Regions from separate parts of the Streptomyces sp. URMC 126 genome, predicted to be linked through region 1. Evidence: riboswitches for the same ligand, from Rfam matches in the RefSeq annotation. Region 1 holds a riboswitch; each other region holds the start of a gene.
The links. Region 1 has a riboswitch for cyclic di-AMP ahead of ACSNOK_RS28605 (C40 family peptidase). Riboswitches for the same ligand answer to the same signal wherever they lie in the genome.
Positions count from the first base shown of each region.

Region 2: linked by a shared signal. The riboswitch ahead of ACSNOK_RS11920 (M23 family metallopeptidase) and the one ahead of ACSNOK_RS28605 (C40 family peptidase) in region 1 are both predicted to bind cyclic di-AMP.
Region 3: linked by a shared signal. The riboswitch ahead of ACSNOK_RS08755 (transglycosylase family protein) and the one ahead of ACSNOK_RS28605 (C40 family peptidase) in region 1 are both predicted to bind cyclic di-AMP.

Region 1 is NZ_JBPQTX010000343.1:520-7,083, forward strand. Features, by position in the region: gene ACSNOK_RS28590 (GNAT family N-acetyltransferase) at 1-382, opposite strand, end outside; gene ACSNOK_RS28595 (hypothetical protein) at 367-816, opposite strand; gene ACSNOK_RS28600 (DUF1330 domain-containing protein) at 964-1,308, shown strand; gene ACSNOK_RS28605 (C40 family peptidase) at 1,472-1,945, opposite strand; cyclic di-AMP (ydaO/yuaA leader) riboswitch at 1,953-2,103, opposite strand; gene ACSNOK_RS28610 (endo alpha-1,4 polygalactosaminidase) at 2,284-3,306, opposite strand; gene ACSNOK_RS28615 (spherulation-specific family 4 protein) at 3,390-4,058, opposite strand; gene ACSNOK_RS28620 (NAD-dependent epimerase/dehydratase family protein) at 4,055-4,960, opposite strand; gene ACSNOK_RS28625 (sugar phosphate nucleotidyltransferase) at 4,970-5,683, opposite strand; partial or broken gene ACSNOK_RS28630 (SDR family NAD(P)-dependent oxidoreductase) at 5,778-6,564, opposite strand, start outside.
Region 2 is NZ_JBPQTX010000073.1:18,454-25,640, forward strand. Features, by position in the region: gene ACSNOK_RS11905 (DNA gyrase/topoisomerase IV subunit A) at 1-1,797, opposite strand, end outside; gene ACSNOK_RS11910 (M16 family metallopeptidase) at 2,043-3,440, shown strand; gene ACSNOK_RS11915 (M16 family metallopeptidase) at 3,485-4,852, shown strand; cyclic di-AMP (ydaO/yuaA leader) riboswitch at 5,077-5,233, shown strand; gene ACSNOK_RS11920 (M23 family metallopeptidase) at 5,247-6,056, shown strand; gene ACSNOK_RS11925 (GntR family transcriptional regulator) at 6,387-7,118, shown strand.
Region 3 is NZ_JBPQTX010000048.1:459-7,615, forward strand. Features, by position in the region: gene ACSNOK_RS08745 (cytochrome P450 family protein) at 1-1,090, shown strand, start outside; gene ACSNOK_RS08750 (transglycosylase family protein) at 1,242-2,420, shown strand; cyclic di-AMP (ydaO/yuaA leader) riboswitch at 2,681-2,860, shown strand; gene ACSNOK_RS08755 (transglycosylase family protein) at 2,865-3,602, shown strand; gene eno (phosphopyruvate hydratase) at 4,045-5,328, shown strand; gene ACSNOK_RS08765 (FtsB family cell division protein) at 5,468-5,935, shown strand; gene ACSNOK_RS08770 (DUF501 domain-containing protein) at 6,003-6,554, shown strand; gene ACSNOK_RS08775 (Ppx/GppA phosphatase family protein) at 6,567-7,157, shown strand, end outside.

The DNA of each region.
Region 1 (6,564 bases):
CCTTCACCCGGCGGATCCCCCGCGCCCGCGCCGCCGCGAGCGCGGCGCGCAGCGCCTCGGAGGCGTACCCCTTGCCGCGCTCGGCGGGCAGCAGTCCGTAGCCGACGACGACGGCCCCGTCCTCGTCGGCAGGCCCGTGGAAGTCCAGCCCTCCGACCACCCGCCCGTCCTCCCGGCTCCGTATCTCGTACGCCCCCGGATGCCGCCCGGGCCCGTACTCCGCCACCGCCTCGAGGAACCGGAGGGAGGCCCTGACGTCGTCCTCCTCCGGGTAACCGGGCACCCAGTGCGGGAGCCGCTCGGGGCGCTCGGCGGCAATGTTCTCGGCCTCGGGGACGGTGAGGGAGTGGAGGATGAGGCGGGCTGTCACGAGATCGTCCATGGGCGGATGCCTATCACCCGCCGAAGCGGGGCGACATCGGGTTTTCCCCTGCTCCCCCGGTGCTGGTCAGCGCTTCGCGCAGAGGGAGGGTGCCGAGGGAGGCGCTCGCCAGGGCCTTCCATGCCCGACTCCGCGGGCACGACATCGGCTTCCTGTCGTTGGCGCTGCCGTTGCCATTCCGCCGCGTGCTTGTCGGACTTCTTCAACGGGTGGCCCTGGTACCCGAGTTGTGTGATGGCCGTCTCCATCGCCTCCGGCGCGCTGTGCGGTTCGTCGCCCACCACGGCGTTCACCAGGCCGTGGACACGGAAGAGGAAGTGGAAGGCGTCGTCGAGCGGTTCGCGGGCGGAGTTGTCCCGGAAGACGGCCAGTTCGCGGGCGCACCTGGTAGCGACGACCCGCGTCGGCGGCGCACCGTCTCTCGACGCCCTCATACGCGGGCAGCCGGGCGGTTGTTGGCGGTGGGGCGGGGAGTCCCCGAGGCTCCCGGCCATGACCTTTCGGGTAATGGCCCCGCCGCGCGCGGCGCGACAGAGTGGGGTTCACGACGAGCCGCCGAGCCACCAGGTCAGGAGACGACGATGCCCGCTTACGCCCTCGGTCACTTCCACAGCAGCGTCCCGCATCAGGACGTCGTCGAGTACGTCGAGCGGATCCAGGACACCCTCGACCCCTTCGGGGGCCGGTTCGTGGTGCACGGCGGGGAGCTGGACGTCCGTGAGGGGACGTGGGAGGGGGACCTGGTGCTCATCGAGTTCCCGGACCTGGCGCGGGCCCGGGAGTGGTACGACTCGCCCGCGTACCGGGAGCTGATCCCGCTCCGGACGCCGCACGTCCTCGGTACCGTCCTGCTGGCCGAGGGAGTGCCGTCCGGGTACCACCCCGCCGAGAAGGCCTCGGCGATACGGGCCGCCATGGCGGAGTGAGAGCCGCCATGGCGGGGTGGGGCGGCCTCGACGCGGGGGTGAGGCCGCCGGAGCCCTGGTGAGGGGTCATGCGGAAGCGGGGGCCGGCGCCGCCGATCGAGCGTCGGCCCCGGTGGTGCGTCTTCACAGCGTCACGGCGTCACGGCGTCGCGACGCCAAGGCGTCAGCGGACGCGGCCGTACCAGACGCTGTTGGTCCAGATCTTCTCCAGGCGGACCTTCTTGCCGGTGCCGGGAGCGTGCCAGATCTTGCCGCCACCCGCGTAGATGCCCACGTGGTAGACGTTGCTGCCGGAGTGGAAGAACACCAGGTCGCCGACGGAGCGGGAGCCGCGCGAGATGTGCCGCGTGGCGTTGTACTGGTCGGCGGCCACGCGGGGCAGCTTCTTGCCGGCCTTCTTGAACGAGTAGAGCGTCAGGCCCGAGCAGTCGAAGCGGTTGGGCCCGGTGGCACCCCACTGGTACGGGGAGCCCTTCTTGGACGCCGCGACCTTGACGGCCTTGGAGCCGGGGGTGGCCGCCTGGGCGTCGCCGGCCATGCCGGGGAGCAGGACGGACGCCGCGACGGTGGCGGCGGTGAGGGCCGATGCGGTTCCGGCCCGGGAGATGAGCGCGGGTATTCGAGGCAGCGCAGACATGCCGAGTAAGCCCTTCGTCATCCGCCTGCGAAAGATGACCTGTCGGGTTCGGGCTGACAAAGTTGCCCGGCCACCATGTGGCTTCACCCCTAGAACCACCGCCATCGTGGTCCGTCTTGCCTGGGTCTCCCGCTCCTGCCGATCCGCGTGTATCCGGTCCGCACCCGGAGCGGCGGCAGGACTCGGCGTCCGCCCGGGTCGCCCGCCTCTGTGACGGGTTCTTGGTCGTTCGGTGCATGATCCTGCACCATCCACCGGCGAAATCCGGTGTCGAAACGGCGTTCTGTGAGGTTCTTCACGCTCGCCGGAGGGTTTGATTCCGGCGGTACCACCCCCTCTCAGCAGGGGCGACGCCAGGAACTGAGACCGAGTCTCTTCTGCATCGAACTGAGCCCCAGATTCTTGGCCCGGCCGCAGAACTCCCCCGGTTCCAGCTTGTATTCGACGTGGAACACCGCCTTGCCGCGCCGCACGAACGGCGACAGTTTGTCGCATTCGCCGAATTCGGCGCACTGTTCGTTCACGGCGAAGTCGAAGTCGCCGACGAGCTCCGGGATCTGGTCGAGGTCGTTCTTCAGTCCGACGGCCATGCCGCGCTCATGGGCGAGCCGGGCGACCATCCGGTTGAACGCCAATTGGTGGGCGGCGGTGAGGGGGAAGCCGGTCTCGTTTCTGAACCCCTCGGTCAGGTCCGGCTCGACGGCGTCGAACCCCTTCTTCCGGCACATGTCGAAACGTTCCGCCATGATGGGCCCGAGGACGTCGAGCCGCCGGATGTCGAGCCACTTCTCGCCCTTCCAGCCGTCGTTGTCCTCGCCCAGCACGGACTCCGGGAACTTCTTCGCGTCCGGCCGCCAGTCCTCGTACGCGCCCACGTTGACGTAGCAGACGACCTTGCGGCCGTCGGCGTGCAGCCGTTCCACGGTCGCCGCGTCGTTCTCGAAACCGTCGATGTCGTAGACGGGGACGTCCACCGAGGTGTCGACCTTCCCGTCGAGCTGCCACTGCCAGCGGGTACCGGGGCGCGGCTGCCAGCGCGCCCGGCCGGCGGAAGAACCGGACGGAGAGCCGGACGAAGGATCGGACGACGGACCGGACGACGAGCCGGCCTCCGGCGTCGACGGCGCGGCGGACGGCCCGCCGGAGGACGGCGTGGAGCCCCCGCCCCGGCGGGGCTTCCCCGGCGTCCGGTCCGGCCCGCCCGGGCCCCCGGCACGGCCGGCGCCCGCCTCGCCGCCGGGCCGGTGCTCGGCCGAGGCACTCGGCGTCCCGTCGTCGTCCGGCCCGTCGGCCCGGTCCGCGCCTTCCCGGTCCCCCGAGGCCGAGCAGCCGACGGCGACGAGGAGGGCCGCGGCCGTCAAGGCCCCGGCGCCGAGGGCCCGGCGGGTCCCTCCGCGCCGGCTGCCGGCCGGTTTCGGGTACTCGCCCCGCGGAGGGCCGGCTTTCAGGCGTCCGGCGGTGGTGCGGTCTGCCATGGATTCTCTCCCCTTCCCGGTACCGCGCAGTGCACTCCGGCACCGCGCGAACCGGCCGTGCGGGACACGTGGTCGGCCCGCTCCTGCGGCACACCGTAGACCAAGTGGCAGAAGCGGGAGGGGAGATGGGATTTCGTCCAGGCGGGGACGGCGGCCGTGCGGTACGCCTCCCAGGGTCCCTCGAAGGTCACGAGCAGGTCGGCGATCCGGGCGTACCCGGGGTCCGGGTGCGTCCCGTGGTTGAACACGACCGTACGGGCCCCCGACACCCGTGCCAGCGCCGCGAGTCGGCGGTAGCGGGGCAGGAACGCGGGTGCCGTCGGCGCCTGGTCGAGGAACACCCCGTCGACGCCGTACCAGCCGCGGTGCCGGCGGACGTCCGTCAGCACCGCGCGGAGGGACCGCCGCCCGTAGCCGGTGTCCACGTACCCCAGCACCGGGACCCCCGCGTCCCGGAGCCGGCCGGCCGCGTCGCGGAACGCCGGGTCGGGCCGCCGCCCCGGGCCGTCGGCCGCGTTGAGCACGACCCCGCGCAGCGCGGGGGCGGCCCGCAGCAGGGCCGCCCACGCCCCGGGGTCCACCGCCGGGTGGACGTACAGCGGCACCAGCAGCCGTCGGCCGCCGGGCGGCGCTGTCACCGGGACACTCCCGCCGACGGGGTCCGGGCGGCGGCCCAGAGGTCGGCGAGGGTGGTGTCGAACGGGTGCTCGGGACGCCAGCCGAGGGTCCGTTCGGCGGCCGTGACGTCGGCCTGCTGCCAGGCCAGCGCCGCCGAGCGCGGCGACCCGGCGCCGTCCTCGGCGAACCGCCCCCGGAAACCGGCGGCCCGCGCCAGCCCCTCGGCGACCTCGCGGGCCGTGCGCGCCGTGCCGCTGCCGATGTTGAGCACGCCGGTCACCGGCTCGGAAGCGGTGACGGCGAGCACGACGGCCCGGGCGACGTCGCGGGCGTCGACGAAGTCGCGGTGCGCGGAGAGGTCGCCGGTGCGGACGACGCCGTCCGGCCCGGCCTCGCGGATCCCCTCCGCCAGCCGGCCCGGCAGTGACCCGGGCGGGGAGCCGGGGCCCAGCGGGTTGAACACCCGCAGGACGAGCGCGTCGAGCCCGGAGCCGGTGACGGCGAGGGTGCCCGCGAGCTTGGTGGCCCCGTAGAGGCCGAGCGGGGCGGCCGGGGCGGACTCGGTGAGCGAGCGGGCGCCGCCTCCCGCCCCGTACTCGGCCGACGACCCGAGGTGCACCAGCCGGGCGCTGGGGGCGGCCTGCCGCAGCGCCTCGCAGAGCACGGCCGGGCCGCGCGCGTTGGTGGCGGTGAGGACGGTGGCGCTGCCGCCGGTGGCTCCCGCGCAGTTGACGACGGCGTCGGGGGCCGCCCCGCGCAGGGCGACGGCCAGGTCGGCGGCGTCGGCGCCGGCCAGGTCGCACGGGAGGGCGGAGCCCGGCGACCGGCCGCCGTCGAGCACCCGCGCGCCGGGGAGGGCGCGCAGCTGCTCGGCGGCGTGCCGGCCGAGGAAGCCGGTCGCGCCCAGGACGAGGATCCGCATGCGGGTCGTTCACGCTCCTTTGATCAGCAGGTCGCGGCGGTGGGAGAACTCCGCGTTGGCCCGGTCGTAGTCGTCGGGGCGCCCGATGTCCAGCCAGTAGCCTTCGAACTCGTAGGCGTTCGGCGGCGTCCCGGCGGCGAGCAGGTCCAGGACCAGCTCGTCGAAGCCGAGCGGCAGGCCGGGTGTGTAGCGGGCCAGGGCGTCGCGGGAGACGCCGTAGACGCCCATCGAGACGCGGTAGTCCATGCTGGGCTTCTCGGTGAAACCGGTGACCCGGCCGGCCTCGGTGGTCAGCACGCCGAAGTCGATGCTGACCTTGCGGGCGTACGTGGCGATGGTGAGCGGCGCCCCGGAGGCGCGGTGAGCGCGCAGGACGTCGGCGAAGTCGAGGTCGGTGAGGACGTCGCCGTTCATCACCAGGAAGTGCTCGGGCAGCCGGTCCTGCATGGTGAGCAGCGGGCCCATGGTGCCCAGCGGACTCTCCTCCGTCGTGTAGTCGACGCGCAGGCCCCACTGGGAGCCGTCGCCGACGTAGGCGCGGATGATGTGCCCGAGGTGGCCGATGGCCAGGGTGCAGCTGTGGAAGCCGGCACCGGCCAGCTGCCGCATCACGATCTCCAGGATCGCGTGCTGGTCGCCGATGGGCACGAGCGGCTTGGGCAGGGCGGTGGTGTAGGGGCGCAGCCGGATGCCTTTGCCTCCGGCGAGGATCACTGCGTGCATGGGTGCCGTTTCCTCTCGGGTGAGGTGACTGGCGTACAAGGACGGATCGGTGGTGCGGGGCGTGGACCGGGGGAAGCGGTCGCAGGGGGTGCGGTCACACGTTGTAGATGCCGGTCTTGTAGCGGGCCAGGTTGGCCGGGTCGCGGAAGAACTCCACGGTGGCGGCGAGGCCGTCCTCCAGGCTGTGCGCGGGCGCCCAGCCGGTGGCGGCGCGCAGCCGGGAGGCGTCGCAGACGAGGCGCATCACCTCGGAGGCGGCGGGCCGGATCCGGGTGGTGTCCTCGCGGACGTCGAGGTCGGTGCCCATGATCTTGCCGATCAGGCCGACCAGGTCGCCGACGGAGATCTCCTGTCCGGTACCGGAGTTGAAGGTGCGGCCGACGACGCGCTCGGCGGGCGCGGTGCCGACGGCGCGGAAGGCGGCCACGGTGTCCTTGACGTAGCTGAAGTCCCGGGTGGGGCGCAGGTCGCCCAGGGTGATGGTCCGCTCCCCCGCCGCGACCTGCCCGATGACCGTGGGGATGACGGCGCGCATGGACTGGCGCGGGCCGAAGGTGTTGAAGGGGCGCAGGGTGACGACGGGCGTCTCGAAGCTCGCGTGGTAGCTGTCGGCGAGCCGGTCGCCGCCGGCCTTGGAAGCGGCGTACGGGGACTGGGTGTTGATGGGGTGGTCCTCGCTGATCGGCACGGTCCGCGCGGTGCCGTAGGTCTCGCTGGTGGAGGTGTGGACCAGGCGCGGGATGTCCAGGTGGCGTACGGCCTCCAGGACGTTGAGGGTGCCGGTGACGTTCGTCTCCACATAGCTGTGCGGGGCGCGGTAGGAGTACGGGATCGCGATCAGCGCGGCCAGGTGGTAGACGGTGTCGGCGCCCTTGACCAGG
Region 2 (7,187 bases), on a different contig from region 1:
GATCGGCGCGCCGCCGGCGAGGTTGGGCGCCGCGGCCGTCTCCGGCAGCTGGGGCAGATCGATCACCCGCAGCCGCAGCAGCCGTCCGGCCGAGGTCACCGCGCCGACCTCGCCCAGCGCCGTGGCGGGGACCGCCGAGACGATCACGTCGTGCTTGACCCGCTTGGCCTCGCCCGTGCCGGGCGTGAACGGCTCGCCGGTGGCGGTACGGGCCAGCAGACCGGTCGAGGAGAGCAGCACCCGGCAGGGGTCGTCGGCGACCTGGAGCGGCACGGCCGACGCCGGGGCGCCCGCCGACTGGAGCAGGACCGTACGACGGTCGGTGCCGAACTTCTTGGCCACGTCGGCCAGTTCCGAGGAGACCAGCTTGCGCAGCTCGGCGTCCGATTCGAGGATCTTCGTCAGGGCCTCGATCTCCGAGGTCAGCTTGGTGCGCTCGTCCTCCAGCTCGATCCGGTCGAACTTCGTCAGCCGGCGCAGCGGGGTGTCGAGGATGTACTGCGTCTGCACCTCGGAGAGGGAGAAGCGCTCGACGAGTGACGCCTTCGCCGCCGCGGCGTTATCGCTCGATCGAATGATTCTGATGACCTCGTCGATGTCAACGAGCGCCACCAGCAGACCCTCGACCAGGTGAAGCCGGTCACGGCGCTTGCCGCGGCGGAACTCGCTGCGCCGCCGGACCACCTCGAAGCGGTGGTCGACGTAGACCTCCAGCAGCTCCTTGAGCCCCAGCGTCAGCGGCTGGCCGTCCACCAGCGCGACGTTGTTGATGCCGAAGGACTCCTCCATCGGGGTCAGCTTGTAGAGCTGCTCCAGCACGGCCTCGGGGTTGAAGCCGTTCTTGATCTCGATGACCAGCCGCAGGCCGTGCGCCCGGTCGGTGAGGTCCTTCACATCGGCGATGCCCTGGAGCTTCTTCGCGCCGACCAGGTCCTTGATCTTGGAGATGACCTTCTCCGGGCCGACCGCGAACGGCAGCTCGGTCACCACCAGGCCCTTGCGGCGGGCCGTCACGTTCTCGACGGAGACGGTGGCGCGGATCTTGAAGGTGCCGCGCCCGGTCTCGTACGCGTCCCGGATGCCGTTCAGGCCGACGATCCGGCCGCCTGTGGGCAGGTCGGGGCCGGGGACGTACTTCATCAGGGTGTCGAGGTCGGCGTTGGGGTGCCGGATCAGGTGCCGGGCGGCGGCGATCACCTCGCCCAGGTTGTGCGGCGGCATGTTCGTCGCCATGCCGACCGCGATCCCCGTGGCGCCGTTGACCAGCAGGTTCGGATAGGCGGCCGGGAGGGCGACCGGCTCCTTCTCGCTGCCGTCGTAGTTGGCCCCGAAGTCGACCGTGTCCTCGTCGATCGACTCCGTCATCAGCGAGGTGGCGGACGCCATCCGGGCCTCGGTGTACCGCATGGCGGCCGGCGGGTCGTCGTTGCCCAGGGAGCCGAAGTTCCCGTGGCCGTCGACGAGCGGGAGCCGCATGGAGAACGGCTGCGCCATGCGCACCAGCGCGTCGTAGATGGAGGCGTCACCGTGCGGGTGCAGCTTGCCCATCACCTCGCCGACGACACGGGCGCACTTCACATAGCCGCGCTCCGGCCGCAGGCCCATCTCGTTCATCTGGAAGAGGATGCGGCGCTGCACCGGCTTGAGGCCGTCGCGGGCGTCGGGCAGGGCGCGGGAGTAGATGACGGAGTAGGCGTACTCGAGGAAGGAGCCCTGCATCTCGTCGACGACGTCGATGTCGAGGATGCGCTCCTCGAACTCTTCCGGCGGCGGGGTCTTCGTGCTGCGGCGGGCCATCGCGGCTGCGGCTCCTTCGGTCGATTGCCGGGGGCGGACTGACGCCGACCATTGTGGACCTCCCCACTGACAACGCCGACCGCGACCCGTCCGCGAGGAGCGCACCGGCCCCGGGAACTTCGCCGGATGTCGGTGCGCTTGCATACAGTGACAGCAGTGTTCATCACGCGAGTCGTCGCGGGCGCCGCGGGCGGGTAACGGCGGCGCGGGATGCAGCGAGATATCGAGCGATCGAAGGGACGTACATGCCCATGGGTCACACGGCCGCGCAACAGGCCGGCACCGGCGGCCTGACAGCGACCGAGCACCGCCTGGCCAACGGCTTGCGGGTGGTGCTCTCGGAGGACCATCTGACCCCGGTCGCGGCAGTCTGCCTCTGGTACGACGTCGGCTCGCGCCACGAGGTCAAGGGCCGCACCGGCCTCGCCCACCTCTTCGAGCACCTGATGTTCCAGGGTTCGGCGCAGGTGAAGGGCAACGGCCATTTCGAGCTGGTGCAGGGCGCCGGCGGCTCGCTCAACGGCACCACCAGCTTCGAGCGGACCAACTACTTCGAGACCATGCCCGCCCACCAGCTGGAGCTGGCGCTGTGGCTGGAAGCCGACCGGATGGGCTCGCTGCTCACCGCGCTCGACGACGAGTCCATGGAGAACCAGCGCGACGTCGTCAAGAACGAGCGCCGCCAGCGGTACGACAATGTGCCCTACGGCACGGCGTTCGAGCGGCTGACGGCGATGGTCTACCCGGAGGGCCACCCCTACCACCACACGCCCATCGGCTCGATGGCCGACCTGGACGCCACCTCCCTGGAGGACGCGCGGGAGTTCTTCCGCACGTACTACGCGCCCGGCAACGCCGTCCTCGCCGTGGTCGGCGACATCGACCCCGAACAGACGCTCGCCTGGATCGAGAAGTACTTCGGGTCCATCCCCGCCCACGACCGCAAGCAGCCGCCGCGCGACGGCGCCCTGCCCGAGGTCATCGGCGAGCAGCTGCGCCAGGTGGTCCGCGAGGAGGTGCCCTCGCGCGCCCTGATGGCCGCCTACCGCCTGCCGCACGACGGCACCCGTGAGGCGGACGCCGCCGACCTGGCGCTGACCGTCCTCGGCGGCGGCGAGTCCTCGCGGCTGCACAACCGCCTCGTCCGCCACGACCGCACCGCCGTCGCGGCGGGCTTCGGCATGCTGCGCCTGGCGGGCGCCCCCTCGCTGGGCTGGCTGGACGTCAAGGCGTCCGCCGGCGTCGAGGTCCCCGACATCGAGACGGCCGTCGACGAGGAGCTGGCCCGCTTCGCCCTGGAGGGGCCCACCGCCCAGGAGATGGAGCGCGCCCAGGCCCAGCTGGAGCGCGAGTGGCTGGACCGGCTGGCCACGGTCAGCGGACGGGCCGACGAACTCTGCCGGTTCGCCGTCCTCTTCGGCGACCCGCAGCTCGCCCTCACCGCGGTCCGGCGCGTCCTGGACATCACTCCGGAGGAGGTGCAGGCCGTCGCCAAGGCGCGGCTGCGCCCCGACAACCGCGCGGTGCTCGTCTACGAACCGACCGGGCCGCAGGCCGCGGGCGCGGACGGGACCGAGGACGCCCCCGCGCGGGAAGCCGACGCCGCCGACGTCATCGCACAGGAACAGGAGACGGCCCAGTGAGCGAAGCCGCAGTCGTGGGCGCCACCGGCACCGCCGAGCCCACCATGCAGTTCCACCCGCGGCCCCGGCCGGGCACGGCCACCCCGTGGAACTTCCCCGCCCCCGACCGTGACCGGCTGCCCAACGGCCTGACCGTGCTGCGCTGCCACCGCCCCGGCCAGCAGGTCGTCGCCGTCGAGGTCAGCCTCGCCGCGCCGCTGGAGGCCGAGCCGGCCGGCCTGGAGGGCGTGGCCACGATCATGGCCCGCGCCTTCTCCGAGGGCACGGACAAGCTCAGCGCCGAGGACTTCACGGCCGAACTGGAGCGGTGCGGCGCGACCTTGGACGCCCACGCCGACCACCCCGGCGTCCGGCTCTCCCTGGAGGTCCCGGCCTCCCGGCTGACCAAGGCCCTGGGGCTGCTCGCCGACGCCCTGCGCGCCCCGGCCTTCCCCGACAACGAGGTCGAGCGCCTGGTCCGCAACCGCCTGGACGAGATCCCGCACGAGCTCGCCAACCCGGCCCGCCGGGCGGCCATGGCGCTCTCCGCCGAGCTGTTCCCGGCCGACTCGCGGATGTCCCGGCCCCGGCAGGGCACCGAGGAGACCGTCGAGCGCATCGACGCCGCCTCCGTGCGCGCCTTCTACGAGGCCCACGTCCGTCCGGCCACCGCCACCGCCGTGATCGTGGGCGACCTCACCGGGGTCGACCTGGACCAGGCCCTGGCGGACACCCTCGGCGCCTGGACGGGCTCCCCGGCCGAGCCCCGGCCCGTCCCGCCCGTCTCCGCCGACGACACCGGCCGCGTCGTCATCGTGGACCGCCCCGGCGCCGTCCAGACGCAGCTGCTCATCGGCCGCGTCGGCGCCGACCGGCACGACCGGGTCTGGCCCGCCCAGGTGCTCGGCACGTACTGCCTGGGCGGCACGCTCACCTCCCGCTTGGACCGCGTGCTGCGCGAGGAGAAGGGCTACACCTACGGCGTCCGCGCGTTCGGCCAGGTGCTGCGGTCCGCCCCCGACGGCACCGGCGTGGCGATGCTCGCCATCAGCGGCTCCGTCGACACCCCCAACACGGGCCCGGCGCTGGCGGACCTGTGGACGGTGCTGCGCACCCTCGCGGCCGAGGGGCTGACGGACGCCGAGCGCGACGTCGCCGTGCAGAACCTGGTGGGTGTCGCGCCGCTCAAGTACGAGACGGCGGCGGCCGTCGCGGGCACGCTGGCCGACCAGGTCGAGCAGTACCTCCAGGACGATTTCCAGGCCCGGATGTACGAACGCCTCGCGGAGACCGGGACGGTGGAGGCCACCGCGGCCGTCGTCAACGCCTTCCCGGCCGACCGCCTGGTCACCGTGCTCGTCGGGGACGCCGCGGAGATCGCCGAGCCCGTCCGGGCGCTCGGCATCGGCGAGGTGACGGTCGTTTCCGCCTGACGGAAGCTCAATCCTCCGCGTGCGCCCCGGCGCACGCGCGGGGGCGGAGAGGCGCGTGGGTCCTTCGGGGGTCACGCGCCTCCGTTATGCCCGATTTATAGGAGCGGTTGCACCGTTTCCGTGTGGCGTGCGTCACGAAAACGGGGTTCCGTTTGCCGTTCGAATCTGACGGCGATTAGCTTCAGGGCGGCAGTCCGTCGGATCGGAGCCGCAACCGCGGCCCCGGGCAGCCATCGCCGAGTCCCCGTACGGCGCGAGCCAGGGGAGCCGGGGAACCACATGTTCCCTGGGGTGAATCGGGTCCCTCTCCGGAGGGAGCCGTAGGAGACCTTCCTGCTCCGAACCCGTCAGCTAACCCGGTAGGCGAGAGGGAAGGAAAGGAACAGCCGCAACCATGGCGTTCACCCGTGCCACCGGGAAGCACCGTCGTCCGAGCCGTGCCGTGCGTGTCGGTGCCAACGTCGCCGGCATAGCCACCCTGAGCGCCGCGGGCGTCGTCGCCGGTGTCGCCGCTCCGGCCTTCGCCGCCTCCTCTCCCGACGAGGCGCCCCGCCCGCAGGACACCGGCCTCACCCAGGCCGTCGTCCTCTCCGACCATGTGGCCGACAGCATCGACGAGCAGGCGCAGATGCAGCGCGGCGTCGCCGAGCAGGACACCGCCACCCAGAAGGCCGAGGCCGCGGCCAAGGAGCAGGCGGCCCTGGTCAAGAAGCGCGCCGACGAGGCCAAGCGGAAGGCCGAGGCCGAGCGCGCCGAGAAGGAGCGGGCGGCCCGCGAGGCGGAGCGCAAGCGCCTCAACACCTTCGTGATGCCGATCGCCGGCTCCTTCGTCTCCACCCAGTACCACGCCTCCAGCGGCCTGTGGTCCTCCGGCAGCCACACCGGCGTCGACTTCCACGCCGGTGAGGGCACCAGCGTGCAGGCCGTGGGCGCCGGCACCGTCGTCGAGGCCGGCTTCGGCGGCGCGTACGGCAACAACGTCGTCATCAAGCACAACGACGGCACCTACACCCAGTACGGCCACCTGTCGTCGATCGGCGTCAGCGTCGGCCAGACCGTCACCCCCGGGCAGCAGATCGGCCTCTCCGGCTCCACCGGCAACGTGACCGGCCCGCACCTGCACTTCGAGGCCCGCACCGCGCCCACCTACGGCTCGGACATCGACCCGGTCGCCTACCTGCGCTCGCACGGCGTCGACATCTGATCCCGGCCTTCGCCTTTCCTCCGCAGAGCCCCGCAGGACCACGCGTCCGGGCGGGGCTCTCGGCCGTCCGGACCGGACGCCCACGGCCGCGAAGGGGAAACGGGCCGGTATTCCGGCTCTCTCCGTTCTCCTTCCGCTTGGCCAAATCACTTCCCTCGCACTCGGACGGCCATCGGAAAACGCGGGGAATTGCCATAGAGTCGACCGGGTCCCTGAAGAGGCGTCAAGCGCGTGCGGACCGTCGTCTTCCGCCGGGTCGAGCGGGGACGGGCGGGGCCAGGCGAGTGGCGACGGGGTCGATCCGGAGGTTCGTCCGATGCGGGGACGTTGGTGAACGGCGTGAGTGACGCGGTTTCCGAGAACCGCCGTGTTTCCGCGCAGGCGGTGTGCGCGGCCGTCCGCGACGACATCGTCTCCGGCACCTTCCCGCCCGGCACCCGGCTCATCGAGGAACTCCTCGCCCGCCGCTACGGCGTCTCGCGGGTCCCGGTGCGGGAGGCGCTGCGCACACTGGCCTCCGAGGGCTTCGTGACCACGCGCCGGCACGCGGGCGCCTGCGTCGCCGAGCCGACCGAGCAGGAGGCGGCCGACCTGCTGGAGGTACGGGCGCTGCTGGAGCCGCTGGGGGCCGCCCGGGCCGCGCAGCGGCGCACCGAGGCCCATGTGAAGGTGTTGCGCGGGCTGGTCCGGCTGGGCCGGGAGCGTGCCCGGGGCGGGCAGCCGGGCGAGCTGTGCCCGCTGGGCGACTGGTTCGACGAGACGCTCGCCCAGGCGTCCGGCAGTCCGAGCCTCGCCGCGCTGCTCACCCAGGTGCGGCGCAAGATCGCCTGGATGTACGCGCCGGAGCCGCCCGCGCGGCCGGTGGAGACCTGGGAGACGCACGCCGCGCTCGTCGACGCGGTGGTCAGGAGGGACGCGGAACGCGCCCGGGACATCGCCGCCGGACGCGCCGGGCGGGCGCCCGGGACATTCCGGTTCCGGCGTGCGGCGCCGGCCGCTCCGGCGCCCCGGGCGGCCGTCCGGAAACGCGCCGTGCGTACGACGGCGGGCGCCGGAATGTGACGGCCGTCCGGTATTCGGCCGCCCCGAGGAATTCCCCGGCGGAAACCCTGACGATTTCCGGCCGGAGCG
Region 3 (7,157 bases), on a different contig from region 1:
GGCCGACCAGCGGTTGTCGAAGAACCCCGTGCACCACTCCGAGTCCGCGCACGGCAAGGGCAAGGTGGGCATTCCGGGCGAGCGGAGTGCCAACCTCATGACGCACCTGCTCAACATCGACCCCCCGGACCACACCCGCCTCCGCCGCCTGGTGTCCAAGGCGTTCACGCCCCGGCGCGTCGCGGAGTTCGCGCCCCGCGTGCAGGAGCTCACGGACCGGCTCATCGACGGGTTCGCGGAGCGCGGGGAGGCGGACCTCATCCACGAGTTCGCGTTCCCGCTCCCCATCTACGCCATCTGCGACATGCTCGGCGTCCCGCCGGAGGACCAGGACGACTTCCGGGACTGGGCCGGGATGATGATCCGGCACGGCGGCGGCCCACGCGGCGGAGTGGCCCGTTCCGTGAAGCGGATGCGGACGTACCTCGCCGAGCTGATCCACCGCAAGCGCGAGGACCTGGGCGACGACCTGATCTCCGGGTTGATCAGGGCGAGCGACCACGGTGAGCACCTCACCGAGAACGAGGCCGCCGCCATGGCCTTCATCCTGCTCTTCGCCGGTTTCGAGACCACCGTCAACCTCATCGGCAACGGCACCTACGCGCTGCTGCGCAACCCCGGGGAGCGCGAGCGCCTGCAGCGCGCGCTGGCCGCCGGGGACGAGAGCCTGCTGGAGACCGGGGTGGAGGAGCTGCTGCGGTACGACGGTCCGGTGGAGCTGGCCACCTGGCGGTTCGCCACCCGGGACCTGACGATCGGCGGGCAGCGCATCGCCGAGGGCGACCCCGTGCTCGTCGTCCTCGCGGCGGCCGACCGCGACCCGGAACGGTTCGCCGACCCCGACACCCTCGACCTCGCCCGCAGTGACAATCAGCACCTCGGGTACGGGCACGGCATCCACTACTGCCTCGGTGCGCCGCTGGCGCGGCTGGAGGGCCGGACGGCGCTCGCGACGCTGCTGCGGCGCCTCCCCGACCTGCGGCTTTCCGCCGATCCGGACGATCTGAGATGGCGCGGCGGGCTCATCATGCGGGGCCTGCGGACCCTGCCCGTGGCCTTCTCGCCGGAGCCCGGGCAGACGGGCACATGACTATACGTCAACTCGGCTTGACCGTCGTCCGGCGTCGATCACGGTGGGTTGTGGCTCCTGAGGGGCGTGGCTATCTTCTGCCGTCATATTCAGCAGCCACACGATCGGCAGCGGTCAGCAGCCGGTCGGCAGCCATACGAGAGGTGATCGCATGCTCTCCGGGAAAGGCCGACATCGTCGTCCCCGTCAACTGCCCGCCGTGGTCGTCGCCGCGGGCGTGACGGGCGCCGGAATCGCCATGCCCCTGCTCGGCGCCACCACGGCCGACGCCGCCGACGCGCCCACCTGGGACCGCGTCGCCCAGTGCGAGAGCGGCGGCCTGTGGAGCGCGGACACGGGCAACGGGTTCTACGGCGGACTGCAGCTCACGCCCGAGATGTGGAAGCAGTACGGGGGTACGGAGTTCGCGCCGCGCCCCGACCAGGCCAGCCGCGCCCAGCAGATCGCCGTCGCACAGCGCATTCTGGAGGCGCGCGGCCCGTACGCATGGCCCGCCTGCGCGGTGAAGTCCGACCTGACCAAGGACGGTCGGGCGCCCGAGGTCAACCCGGGCATGCCGCACGAGGCCGTCGAGGGCCCGTCGCACGCGCCGGCCTCCGGGTCCGGGTCCTCCGGAACGTCCGACTCCGGGCGGACGCGGGACACCTCGTCCGGCAAGACGTCCGACACGTCCTCCGACGCGTCCTCCGACACGTCCTCCGGCAAGTCCTCCGAGAAGGGGTCGGGCACCTCCACCGGGAAGGACGCCTCCTCCGACCGGTCGGCCGACAAGGACGGGAAGGCGGGCGAGCACGGCGGCACCGACGCCTCCGGGAAGCCGGGTGGGCAGCAGGACAAGTCCTCCGGCGGCAAGCACCGCAAGCCGGACGGCGACGCGGCGGGCACCTCGTCCGACACGTCGTCCACGGACGCGAAGGGCGACGCGAACACCGGCTCGAAGGCCGGCTCCACGGCCGACTCGCGATCCGGTACCGGCGCCGAGTCGGGAACGGACGCCGGAACGGCCGGCGGTTCGCACTCCGGAACGTCCGCCTCCGGCACCATCGGTGAGCGGCAGCGCGCCGGCGCGGACGGCGCGGGAGCGGGCAAGCACCGCGCGGAATCGACCGGTTCCGGCGCCGAGCGCGCGTCGCGTGGCACCGAGCGCGGGCGCGCCGATGCCTCCGCCGCTCACGACTACACCGTGCGCCCCGGTGACAACCTGTCAGAGATCGCTCAGCAGCACCGCGTCGAGGGCGGCTGGCATCGCGTGTACCAGGACAACAAAAAGGTCGTCGGGGGCGATCCCGACCTGATTCACCCGGGTCAGCAGCTCGAACTGAAGAAGTAGCGGGGGAGTTCGCGTCGAATGTCCGTTCCGGATGAAAGTGAGACATGGGTCTCGTTGACATCGGCGGGGAGACGGCTCGTCAGAATCCCGAGAAACCATCCTCACCTGCGGAAACAGTGAGTTCCCCGGGGTGGGGGGAGCAGACGGTGGCCGAAAAGGAGGGTTTGAACCCATCGGCCGTCTGTGCTTAACGTCGTCATCGCTCGCCATCGCGAGCACCACGGTCGTCACGCCGAATCCTGCCGGCGGCCGGGGGAGTCGTCGCGCAAGCGCCGTAGGCAGGAGCGGGGGAACCACGGTAGGTCGCCGGAACGGTTCATCGGTCAACGACCGACGTACCGGGACGGCTTGGGGTGAAGCCTGGTGAGCGCGAGCCACCGGGCCGGGCAACTCACGCCCGAACCCGACAGCTCACCTCGTAGGCGCCGGTGAGGAAACCGAGTCATGTCCAAGGGCAAGCACCGTCGTCCGAACAAGGCCGTCCGCATCGCCACGCTCGCGGGTGTCACCGGCGCCGCAGTCGCCGCCCCGCTGATGATGGCCACGTCCGCCCACGCCGCCTCCGTGCAGACCTGGGACCGCGTGGCCCAGTGCGAGTCCGGCGGCAACTGGTCGATCAACACCGGCAACGGCTACTACGGCGGTCTGCAGTTCTCGCAGTCCTCGTGGGCCGCCATGGGCGGCACCAAGTACGCGCCGCGCGCCGACCTCGCCACCAAGGGCCAGCAGATCCTGGTCGCCGAGAAGCTGCTCGCCGCCCAGGGCCCCGGCGCCTGGGGCTGCGCCTCCGAGGGCGGTCTGACCCGCGGTGGCGGCGCCCCGCAGGTCGACGGCTCCGGCTCCGGCAAGGTCGTCTCCAAGTCGACCTCGGGCCAGCGTTCGACCGGCCAGAGCCACGCCGACCGCAGCGAGCGCAAGGCCGCGCCGAAGCACGCCGCCCCACAGCGGCACGCCGAGGAGGCCCCGGCCCCGGCCGCCAAGCCGGCCGCGCCGAAGCACGCCGCGCCGAAGACCGTCAAGATCGGCGACGGCGAGTACGAGGTGAAGGAAGGCGACACCCTCGCCAAGATCGCCGAGGCCAAGAAGGTCAAGGGCGGCTGGGAGAAGCTCTACGACCGCAACAAGGACGTCGTGGAGAGCGCCGACCTCATCTTCCCCGGCCAGAAGCTGCACCTCAGCTGAGGTCCGTTCCTGAGCCGCGCGCCCTGCGCAAGGGCAAGTGCGCCGGGCGCGCGGTGCGCGGTGGTGCGAGGGGCGTACGGCCCGTTCGTACCGCAGCGTCCGTACCCCCCGACCCGTACCGCCGCACACGTACCACCGGCCCGGAACGTCGTTCCGAGCCGCAGCGGAACCGCCCCGCTCCCATGCGACCGACCCCCCCGGGCCGCATCGGAGCGGGGCTCCGCCGTTTCCGTACGTCCCCTCTCTCACCCGGTCTCTCGCCCGGCGAGTTCCCGCTCCGGTTCCCCGTTGAGCGAACAGCCCGCCCATTCGTCCCTTGATCTCGGCGTTTGTGCCATTTTTCCGGCGGGGTGGCGCTCCGGGGGCGGGTGGACCCTCCGGCGCCCGTTAGGCTCGTGCTGCAGAACGCTGGAGTACCCAGACACACACGAAGGAGACCCTCGTGCCGTCCATCGACGTCGTCGTAGCTCGCGAGATCCTCGACTCGCGAGGCAACCCCACGGTCGAGGTCGAGGTCGGCCTCGACGACGGCTCCACCGGCCGCGCCGCCGTGCCGTCCGGCGCCTCGACCGGTGCCTTCGAGGCCATCGAGCTCCGTGACGGGGACAAGAACCGCTACCTGGGCAAGGGCGTCGAGAAGGCCGTCCTGGCCGTCATCGAGCAGATCGGCCCGGAGCTCGTCGGCTACGACGCCACCGAGCAGCGCCTGATCGACCAGGCCATGTTCGACCTGGACGCCACCGACAACAAGGGCTCCCTGGGCGCCAACGCCATCCTGGGCGTCTCCCTCGCCGTCGCGCACGCCGCCTCCGAGGCCTCGGACCTCCCCCTCTTCCGCTACCTCGGCGGCCCGAACGCGCACCTGCTGCCCGTTCCGATGATGAACATCCTGAACGGCGGCTCGCACGCCGACTCCAACGTGGACATCCAGGAGTTCATGATCGCGCCGATCGGCGCCGAGTCCTTCTCCGAGGCGCTGCGCTGGGGCACCGAGGTCTACCACACCCTCAAGGCCGTGCTGAAGGCCAAGGGCCTGTCCACCGGCCTGGGCGACGAGGGCGGCTTCGCCCCGAACCTCGGCTCCAACCGCGAGGCCCTGGACCTGATCCTGGAGGCCATCAAGCAGGCCGGCTACACCCCCGGCCAGGACATCGCGCTCGCGCTCGACGTCGCCGCGTCCGAGTTCTACAAGGACGGCGTCTACACCTTCGAGGGCCAGACCCGCACCGCCGCCGAGATGACCGACTACTACGCCGAGCTCGTCGAGGCGTACCCGCTGGTCTCCATCGAGGACCCGCTGTTCGAGGACGACTGGGACGGCTGGAAGACCATCACCGAGCGCCTCGGCGACCAGGTCCAGCTCGTCGGTGACGACCTGTTCGTCACCAACCCGGAGCGCCTCGCCCGCGGCATCGAGGAGGGCGCCGCCAACGCCCTGCTGGTCAAGGTCAACCAGATCGGTTCGCTGACCGAGACGCTGGACGCCGTCGAGCTGGCCCAGCGCAACGGCTTCAAGTGCATGATGTCCCACCGCTCCGGCGAGACCGAGGACGTCACCATCGCCGACCTGGCCGTCGCCACCAACTGCGGCCAGATCAAGACCGGCGCCCCGGCCCGCTCCGAGCGCGTCGCCAAGTACAACCAGCTGCTGCGCATCGAGGAGATCCTCGACGACGCCGCGGTGTACGCCGGCCGCAGCGCGTTCCCGCGCTTCCGCCAGGGCTGAGCCGCGCCTCCGGCAGTGCGCGTGCGAGGCTGACAAAGCCTCACGCCTCACCCCGTCCCCGGCCACGGTCCCGTACCGTGGCCGGGGACGGTTTTGGCATGCGTTCCGGCTTCGGTGAAGCCGGCAGCGGGGAGGCGATGTGGCGGCGGAACGGTTCTCCACCGCGACCAGGCTCAAGGCGATCGGCACGGTCCTCGTCCAGGGCCCCGACGCCCGGGCCCGGCGCACCCGTCCGCCGCGGCGCAGCCGGCTCACCGGCCGGGCGGCGCTGCTGGCGCTCGTCGTCTGCTCGCTGATCGTCGCCCTGGCCTACCCGATGCGGCAGTGGGTCACCCAGCGTTCGGACATCGACGACCAGCGGCACCGCTCCGAGCAGGCCAAGGAGCAGGTGAAGCGGTTGCGCGAGGAGAAGGCGCGGCTGGAGGACCCCGCGTACGTGGAACGGCTGGCGCGCGAGCACCTGCACTACGTACGGCCCGGCGAGACCGGTTACACGGTCGTGGACGGCAGTGGCAACGCCCGGCACCGCCGCGACCAGGGCGCCGCCGACCGGCCGTGGTACGTCAACCTCTGGGACGGCGTGGACACCTCGGACGCCCGTCGCTGACGCGCGGCGCCGCCGCACTCTCTTCGAAACCCCTCCGACCCTCCGACCCTCCGACACGAGCGAGCACATGGAAACCCCTCCTCCCCAGACCGAGCCCACCGAGCCCACCGACGCGGACATCGCCGCGTTCAAGGAGCAGCTCGGCCGCCCCCCGCGCGGCCTGCGGGCGATCGCCCACCGCTGCCCCTGCGGCAACCCGGACGTCGTCGAGACCGCGCCGCGGCTGGAGGACGGCACGCCGTTCCCGACGCTGTACTACCTGACGTGCCCGCGGGCGGCCTCCGCCATCGGCACGCTGGAGGCCGAGGGCGTGATGAAGGAGATGAGCGCCCGGCTGCAGAGCGACCCGGAGCTGGCCGCCGCGTACCGCGCCGCGCACGAGGACTACATCCGCCGGCGGGACGCGATCGAGGTGCTGGAGGGCTTCCCGAGCGCGGGCGGCATGCCGGACCGGGTCAAGTGCCTGCACGTGCTGGTGGGGCACTCGCTGGCGGCCGGTCCCGGCGTCAACCCGCTGGGCGACGAGACGATCGCGATGCTGCCGGAGTGGTGGCGCAAGGGGCCGTGCGTGACGCCGTGCGGCGCGCAGTCGCCGTCCGACAGCTCCGACGAGGAATAGGGAGAACTCCGCATGACCCGCCGTGTTGCCGCGATCGACTGCGGTACGAACTCGATCCGTCTGCTCGTCGCCGACCTCGACCCCGCCACCGGCGGGTTCAAGGAGCTCGACCGGCGGATGACGATCGTCCGGCTCGGCCAGGGCGTGGACCGCACCGGGCGGTTCGCGCCGGAGGCGCTGGAGCGGACGTTCGCCGCGTGCCGGGAGTACGCCGAGGTGATCCGGGCGCACGGCGCGGAGCGCGTACGGTTCGTCGCCACCTCCGCGTCCCGGGACGTGAAGAACCGCGCGGAGTTCGTGGCCGGCGTCGTGGACATCCTGGGCGTCGAGCCCGAGGTGATCACGGGCGATCTGGAGGCGGAGTTCTCCTTCACCGGCGCCACCAAGGAGCTCGCCGGCCGCACGGACCTCGACCGTCCCTTCCTGGTGGTGGACATCGGCGGCGGCTCGACGGAGTTCGTCGTCGGCGACGACCGGGTGCGGGCCGCGCGCAGCGTGGACGTCGGCTGCGTCCGGATGACGGAACGTCACCTCGTCGCGGACGGAGAGGTGGTGGACCCGCCGTCGGCGGAGCGGATCACCGCCATACGGGCCGACATCGAG